Linked DNA regions of Pseudoduganella albidiflava. The protein of the gene in region 2 binds, or shares a complex with, the protein of the main gene of each other region. Links are inferred from orthologs where the notes say so. Each region holds a gene or a part of one and is shown on either strand. Other genes may lie near its edges. The genes, in order: dnaN and EYF70_RS13105.

Region 1 (3,181 bases), 4.2 Mb from region 2 along the record:
TCTTGGCGTCGTGCGGCTTCTCCTGCAGGAAGTCGGTCAGCGTTTTCGCCACGATCTCCTCGACCGGGCCCCGCACTTCGGACGACACCAGCTTGTCCTTGGTCTGCGACGAGAACTTCGGTTCCGGCACCTTGACCGACAGCACGCAGGTCAGGCCTTCGCGCATGTCGTCGCCGGAGATTTCGACTTTCGCCTTCTTGGCGAATTCGTGCTCGTCGATGTACTTGTTGATCACGCGGGTCATCGCCGCGCGCAGGCCGGTCAGGTGGGTACCGCCGTCGCGCTGCGGGATGTTGTTGGTGAAGCAGAGTACCTGTTCATTGAAGGCATCGTTCCACTGCATCGACACGTCCACGGAAATGTTCGTGTTCTGGTCGGACATGCGGTCGCCGGTGGCCTGGAACACGGTCGGGTGCAGCACCGTCTTGGCCTTGTTGATGTATTCGACGAAGCCGCGCGTGCCGCCTTCGAACGCGAAGATCTCGTCCTTGCCGGTGCGCTGGTCGGACAGCTTGATGTTCACGCCGTTGTTCAGGAACGAGAGTTCGCGGATACGCTTGGCCAGGATCTCGTAGTGGAACTCCACGTGGGTGAAGATTTCCTCGTCGGCCCAGAAGTGCACGTCGGTACCGCGCTTGTCGGTTTCGCCGATCACCTTGATCGGGGAGACGGCGACACCGTCGCGGATCTCGATCTCGCGGTTCTGCGGCACGCCGCGCACGAATTCCATCTGGTGCACCTTGCCGTCGCGGCGCACCGTCACGCGCAGCAGTTTCGACAGCGCGTTGACGCAGGAAACGCCCACGCCGTGCAGGCCGCCGGAGACCTTGTACGAGTTCTGGTCGAACTTGCCGCCGGCGTGCAGCTCGGTCAGCACGATTTCGGCGGCGGAGCGCTTCGGTTCGTGCTTGTCGTCCATCTTCAGGCCGACGGGAATGCCGCGGCCATTGTCGGTAATCGAGATCGAGTTGTCCGAGTGGATCGTCACGTGGATCTCGGTGCAGTAGCCGGCCAGCGATTCGTCGATCGAGTTGTCCAGCACTTCGAAGACCAGGTGGTGCAGACCGGTGCCGTCCGAGGTGTCACCGATATACATGCCGGGGCGCTTGCGGACTGCTTCCAGGCCTTCCAGGATCTGGATCGAGGAGGCGCCGTAATCCTCGGAGTTGACCTGCACTGGTACTAGGTTTTGGCGTTCGGACATGGACTACTTTCTCAAAAAACGTATTACTGTCGATTTCAAACTGCGTGCGAACGGGGGCGATCAGATCCGCATCGGCATCACGACATACTTGAAGTCGGGATTGTCCGGAATCGAGATCAGGGCGGACGAATTCGAATCGCCCAGTGCCACGTTGACCTGGTCGCACTTCAGGTTGTTCAGCACATCCAGCAGGTAGGTGACGTTGAAGCCGATGTCGAGGCTGTCGCCGCCGTAGTCGATTTCCAGTTCCTCGACCGCTTCTTCCTGGTCCGCGTTGGTGGACGAGATCTTCAGCGAGCCGGGGCTGATGATGCAGCGTACGCCCTTGAACTTATCGCTGGTCATGATCGCGGCGCGCTGCAGGGAGCGCAGCAGTTCGTCGCGGCTGATCGTGAAGTCGTTCTTGTAGCCCTTCGGGATCACGCGCGTGTAGTCGGGGAACTTGCCTTCGACCAGCTTGGAGATCAGTTCGATGTCCGTGAAGCCCAGCTTGACCTGGTTGGCGGCGATGTCCAGCTGCACCGGTTCATCGTTTTCTTCCAGCAGGCGCTGCAGCTCGATGATGGTCTTGCGCGGAATGATCACTTCCTGGCGCTCGAAGGCCTGTTCGGTCTTCACCTGGCAGAACGCGAGGCGGTGGCCGTCGGTGGCGACGGCGATCACGTTCTCGCCATCGAGCACCAGCAGCAGGCCGTTCAGGTAGTAGCGGATGTCTTGTTGGGCCATCGCGAAGTGCACCATGTTGAACAGGTGCTTCAGCGTTTTTTGCGGCAGCGTGAACGAGGCGTTGAAGGTTTCCGCTTCCTGCACGGTGGGGAATTCCTCGGCGGCCAGCGTTTGCAGCGCGAAGCGCGATTTGCCGCTCTGGACCGTCAGGCGCTTGTTCACCAGCGTCAGCGACACGTCGCCCGATTCCGGCAGCGCGCGCAGGATGTCGAGCAGCTTGCGCGCGGCCACGGTGGTGCCGGTCACCTCGGCGCCGGAACCGATGTTCGCGTTCGTGGTGATCTGCACTTCCGTATCGGTGGACAGGAACGAGACGGCTTCGCCTTCCTTGCGGATGAGGATATTGGCCAGAATCGGCATGGTGTGCCGACGCTCGACAATACCGCTCACGATCTGCAGTGGCCGGAGTAGCGTATCTCGGGTGGTTTTGACCAGTTGCATGGATATCCTCGATAAAAAATTAAAGGGTCAGTTTATTGCTGAGTGTTCTGAATGATAAGGCATAGCGTTCTTGAACCCCGGACGCGAAACCTGGGGTCAGACCCGGCGGGTCTGACCCCAGCATCTGCCGTTGGGGGCAAATCCAGAGTCGACCATTCGCCGAAAGTCAATGTCACCCCTTGAGCGTCTGCTCCAGCACGTGCAACTCATGGTTGCACTCCGGGTTCTTGGTGCGGTCCTGCGCGATCTTGCGCACGGCGTGCAGCACCGTGGTGTGGTCGCGCCCGCCGAACAGTTCGCCGATCTCCGGAAGGCTCTTCTGCGTCAGTTCCTTGGCCAGGTACATCGCGATCTGGCGCGGCCGCGCGATGTTCGCGGGGCGGCGCTTCGAATACATGTCCGCGACCTTGATATTGAAGAAATCGGCCACGGTCTTCTGGATGTTCTCCACGCTGATCTGGCGGTTCTGCACGGAGAGCAGGTCCTTCAGCGCTTCCTTCACGATATCGATCGAGATGTCCTTGCCGTGGAAGCGGGAGTAGGCCAGGATCTTGCGCAGCGCGCCTTCCAGCTCGCGCACGTTCGAGCGCAGGTGCTTGGCCACGAAGAAGGCCACGTCGTCGGACAGCGTCACGCCTTCCGACTTGGCCTTCTTCAGCAGGATCGCCACGCGCATTTCCAGTTCGGGCGGCTCGATCGCCACCGTCAGGCCGGAATCGAAGCGCGAGATCAGGCGGTCGTCCATGCCCGTGATCTCTTTCGGATACGTGTCCGACGTGATGATGATCTGCTTCTTCGCGGCGATCAGCG
Region 2 (3,121 bases):
TAACTGGAGCCTGTCACCGGTTTTCCGCTCCAGAGTCGCCGAGTGAAAAGAAATGTTTCACCGAAAATGGGGACGTACCCTATTTTCCTGGCAATGTTTCCCGAAAAATGGGGTCCGTCCCCATTTTTTCGGGTCCGTCGCGATTTTCCTGGTGCCTATCTTCTTCCTTACAAGTCAGGCGACGCGCTTGCCCAGGATGATCAGGTCGCGTTCGACGCCGTCCAGGTTGGCGACGCGGGGGAAGTGGGCCCATTCCTCGAAGCCGAACTTGCGGAACAGCGCCAGGCTGGCGCCGTTGTGCCCGAAGATGAAGCCGAGCACGGTATGGACCTTCACTTGCGGCGCGAAGGCGATCGCTTCGCTCAGGGCGTACTTGCCGATGCCCTTGCCGCGCCAAGCTTCGTGGATGTAGATCGACACCTCGGCCGTGCCGGAATAGGCCGGGCGGCCGTAGAAATTCGAGTACGAAATCCAGCCGAGGATCTCCGGGTGCGCCGAAGTGTCGCCGGCGCGTTCGATGACCCATAGCGGGCGGCGCCCGGGCTGGTGTTCATGGAACCAGTTCAGGCGCGACTCGACGGAGACCGCTTCGGTATCGGCGGTGACCTCGCGCGACGCGATGGTGCTGTTGTAGATGGCGACGATGGCGGGCAGGTCGTCGAGGGTGGCGAGACGGTGTTGGAAAGACATGTGGCGAAAGACCCGGAGGCCGGCGGTTACAGTGTATGGGTGGCGCGCGAAGAGCGCAGGGCCGCGCCGAGGATTTCCTCGATGCGCGCGCGGGTGCGCTGGCCCGCTTCGTCGTCCGGGAAATGGACGCCGATGCCCTGCGCCTTGTTGTTGTTGGCACCCGCCGGCGTGATCCACACGACCTTGCCGGCGATCGGGTACTTGTTCTGGTCATCCATCAGCGACAGGATCAGGTAGATCTCGTCGCCGATGCGGTAGCTGCGCGTGGTGGGCACGAAGATGCCGCCGTTCTTCAGGAAGGGCATGTAGGCCGCGTACAGGGCCGCCTTTTCCTTGATGGCCAGCGACAGCACGGCCGGCCGGGTGGGCGGCCCGGCATTGCCGGCGGCATTCGGATCGGGAGGTATGGTACTCATCGGCACTTGTCCATCATCGGCATCAGTCCATCGTCACTCATGCATCGTCATTCAGGCATCGTCACTCATGCATCGTCACTCTTGCATCGTCAGCGGCAGCACGACGTATAGTCGAGCAGCAGGTCTTCCAGGAACAGCTTCGGCGACAGCGGATGGTCCGACGTGGCGCGCCGCTCGGCCGTGCTCTTGATCGCCGCCAGCAGGCCGGACACCGGCACCCGGTCCGCCAGCCCCTTCAGCTCGCGCTGGTAGCGGGGATAGTAGCGGATCCGGCCGGACAGCTTCAGCGAGAACAGGTCGTACAGCCAGCGCTGCTGCCACGCCACTACGGACGTCAGCGGCACCTTCTGCATCTTGTCGGCCGTGCGCAGCGCATTCTCGACCGAGGGGTGGGCCAGGTACTGCAGCAGCGTGTCCATGTCCTCGCGGCTGCCGGTTTCCGCCTGGGCCAGCGCGGCCAGCGGCGCGCCGCCCTGCTCGCTCAGCCAGCCATCGGCCTGCGCCACGCCCTGCGATTCCAGCCAGGCCAGCGCCTCGGCGTGCGGCGGCATCGACAGCGCGAACTTGCGGCAGCGCGACAGGATGGTCGGCAGCAGGCGGTCCAGGCTGTTCGACGACAGCAGGAACACGGTACCCGGCGGCGGTTCTTCCAGCGTCTTCAGCAGCGCATTCGAGGCCGGCATGTTCAGCGCCTCGGCCGGATACAGCACCACCACGCGCAAGCCTTGCCGGTGCGTGGAGATGTTCATGAAATCGGCCAGCGAGCGCACCTGCTCGATCTTGATTTCCTTGGAAGGCGCCTTGCTCTTCTTCTTTTCCTCGCCCTCCTCGCCCTCGCCGGCGCCGTCGTCCTCCAGCGCTTCGGGGCGGATGCGCCGGAAATCCGGGTGGCTTTGCTGGACGAACCAGCCGCACGACGCGCACGCATTGCACGGGTGCCCGTCCGCGCGCACGTCCTCGCACAGCAGCGACTGGGCGAAATGCTCGATGAAGTCGGCCTTGCCGATGCCGGCCGGGCCGTGGAACAGCACCGCGTGGGGCAGGCGCTGGCGCACCTGCTGCAAGGTCTGCCACGCATCGCGTTGCCACGGATAGATCGCGGAAGTCGTTTCCATGGTCACTCCAGTGCGGCGACGATGGCCGCCAGCTGCACGCGGATCGCATCGATCGGCTGGGTGGAATCGATCACCCGGAAGCGCCGCGGTTCCTGCGCGGCGCGGCGCAGGTACTCGTTGCGCGCGGCCAGGAAGAAGTCGGCCTTTTCCTGCTCGAACCTGTCGAGCTGGCGGGTGGCGTCGAGCCGGGCCCGCGCCACCTCGAGCGGTACGTCGAACAGGATCGTCAGGTCCGGCCACAGTTCCGGGTGCACCCAGTTGGCCAGCGTGTCCAGCTTGACGAGTTCCAGCCCCCGGCCGCCGCCCTGGTAGGCGAAGCTGGCGTCGGTGAAGCGGTCGGAAATGACCCAGGCGCCGCGTGCCAGCGCCGGCTCGATCACCTGGGCGATGTGCTCGCGGCGGCTGGCGAAGACCAGCAGCGCTTCCGTTTCCAGGTGCATGGCTTCGTGCAGCACGAGTTCGCGCAGCTTCTCGCCCAGCGGCGTGCCGCCCGGTTCGCGGGAACTGACCAGCTCCACGCCACGGGCGCGGATCAGCTCACCCACGTACTGGATGTGCGTGGATTTGCCGGCGCCGTCGATCCCCTCGAACGTGATGAACTTGCCGCGTGCCGCCGGGGTACCCTGGCTCATCGACTCCCTGCTCATAAACTTCCCACTCATTGCCTGCGCTGGTACTGGTTGACCGCCCGGTTGTGATCGGTCAGGTTATCGGAAAAATGGCTCGTGCCGTTGCCGCGGGCGACGAAATACAAAGCCGTCGTCTTTGCCGGCGCCAGCGCGGCACCCAGCGATTGCACGCCCGGCAGCGCGATCGGCGTCGGCGGCAGGCCGTTGCGCGTGTAGGTATTGTACGGGGTGTCCGTTTCCAGGTCCTTCTTGCGGATATTGCCGTCGAATT

The links.
Region 1: the proteins of EYF70_RS13105 (region 2) and dnaN are in contact, whole or in part, in a cryo-EM structure (PDB 8GIZ), measured with the Escherichia coli proteins. The link is inferred for Pseudoduganella albidiflava from one-to-one orthologs.

What each region holds. Positions count from the first base shown.
Region 1 is NZ_CP036401.1:7,329,960-7,333,140, forward strand. What follows is about bases 319-3,177. They hold dnaN (DNA polymerase III subunit beta), read right to left. Parts: upstream 2,372-3,177; coding sequence 1,265-2,371; downstream 319-1,264. Other genes in these bases: gyrB (DNA topoisomerase (ATP-hydrolyzing) subunit B), read right to left, coding at 319-1,204; dnaA (chromosomal replication initiator protein DnaA), read right to left, coding at 2,544-3,177. Also shown: more of gyrB, read right to left, coding at 1-318; more of dnaA, read right to left, coding at 3,178-3,181. UniProt on the Escherichia coli protein: Confers DNA tethering and processivity to DNA polymerases and other proteins. Acts as a clamp, forming a ring around DNA (a reaction catalyzed by the clamp-loading complex) which diffuses in an ATP-independent manner freely and bidirectionally along dsDNA.
Region 2 is NZ_CP036401.1:3,157,344-3,160,464, reverse strand. What follows is about bases 209-3,007. They hold EYF70_RS13105 (DNA polymerase III subunit delta'), read right to left. Parts: upstream 2,222-3,007; coding sequence 1,196-2,221; downstream 209-1,195. Other genes in these bases: mltG (endolytic transglycosylase MltG), read right to left, coding at 2,880-3,007; tmk (dTMP kinase), read right to left, coding at 2,224-2,853; EYF70_RS13110 (PilZ domain-containing protein), read right to left, coding at 717-1,106; EYF70_RS13115 (GNAT family N-acetyltransferase), read right to left, coding at 209-690. Also shown: more of EYF70_RS13115, read right to left, coding at 175-208; more of mltG, read right to left, coding at 3,008-3,121. UniProt on the Escherichia coli protein: Part of the beta sliding clamp loading complex, which hydrolyzes ATP to load the beta clamp onto primed DNA to form the DNA replication pre-initiation complex.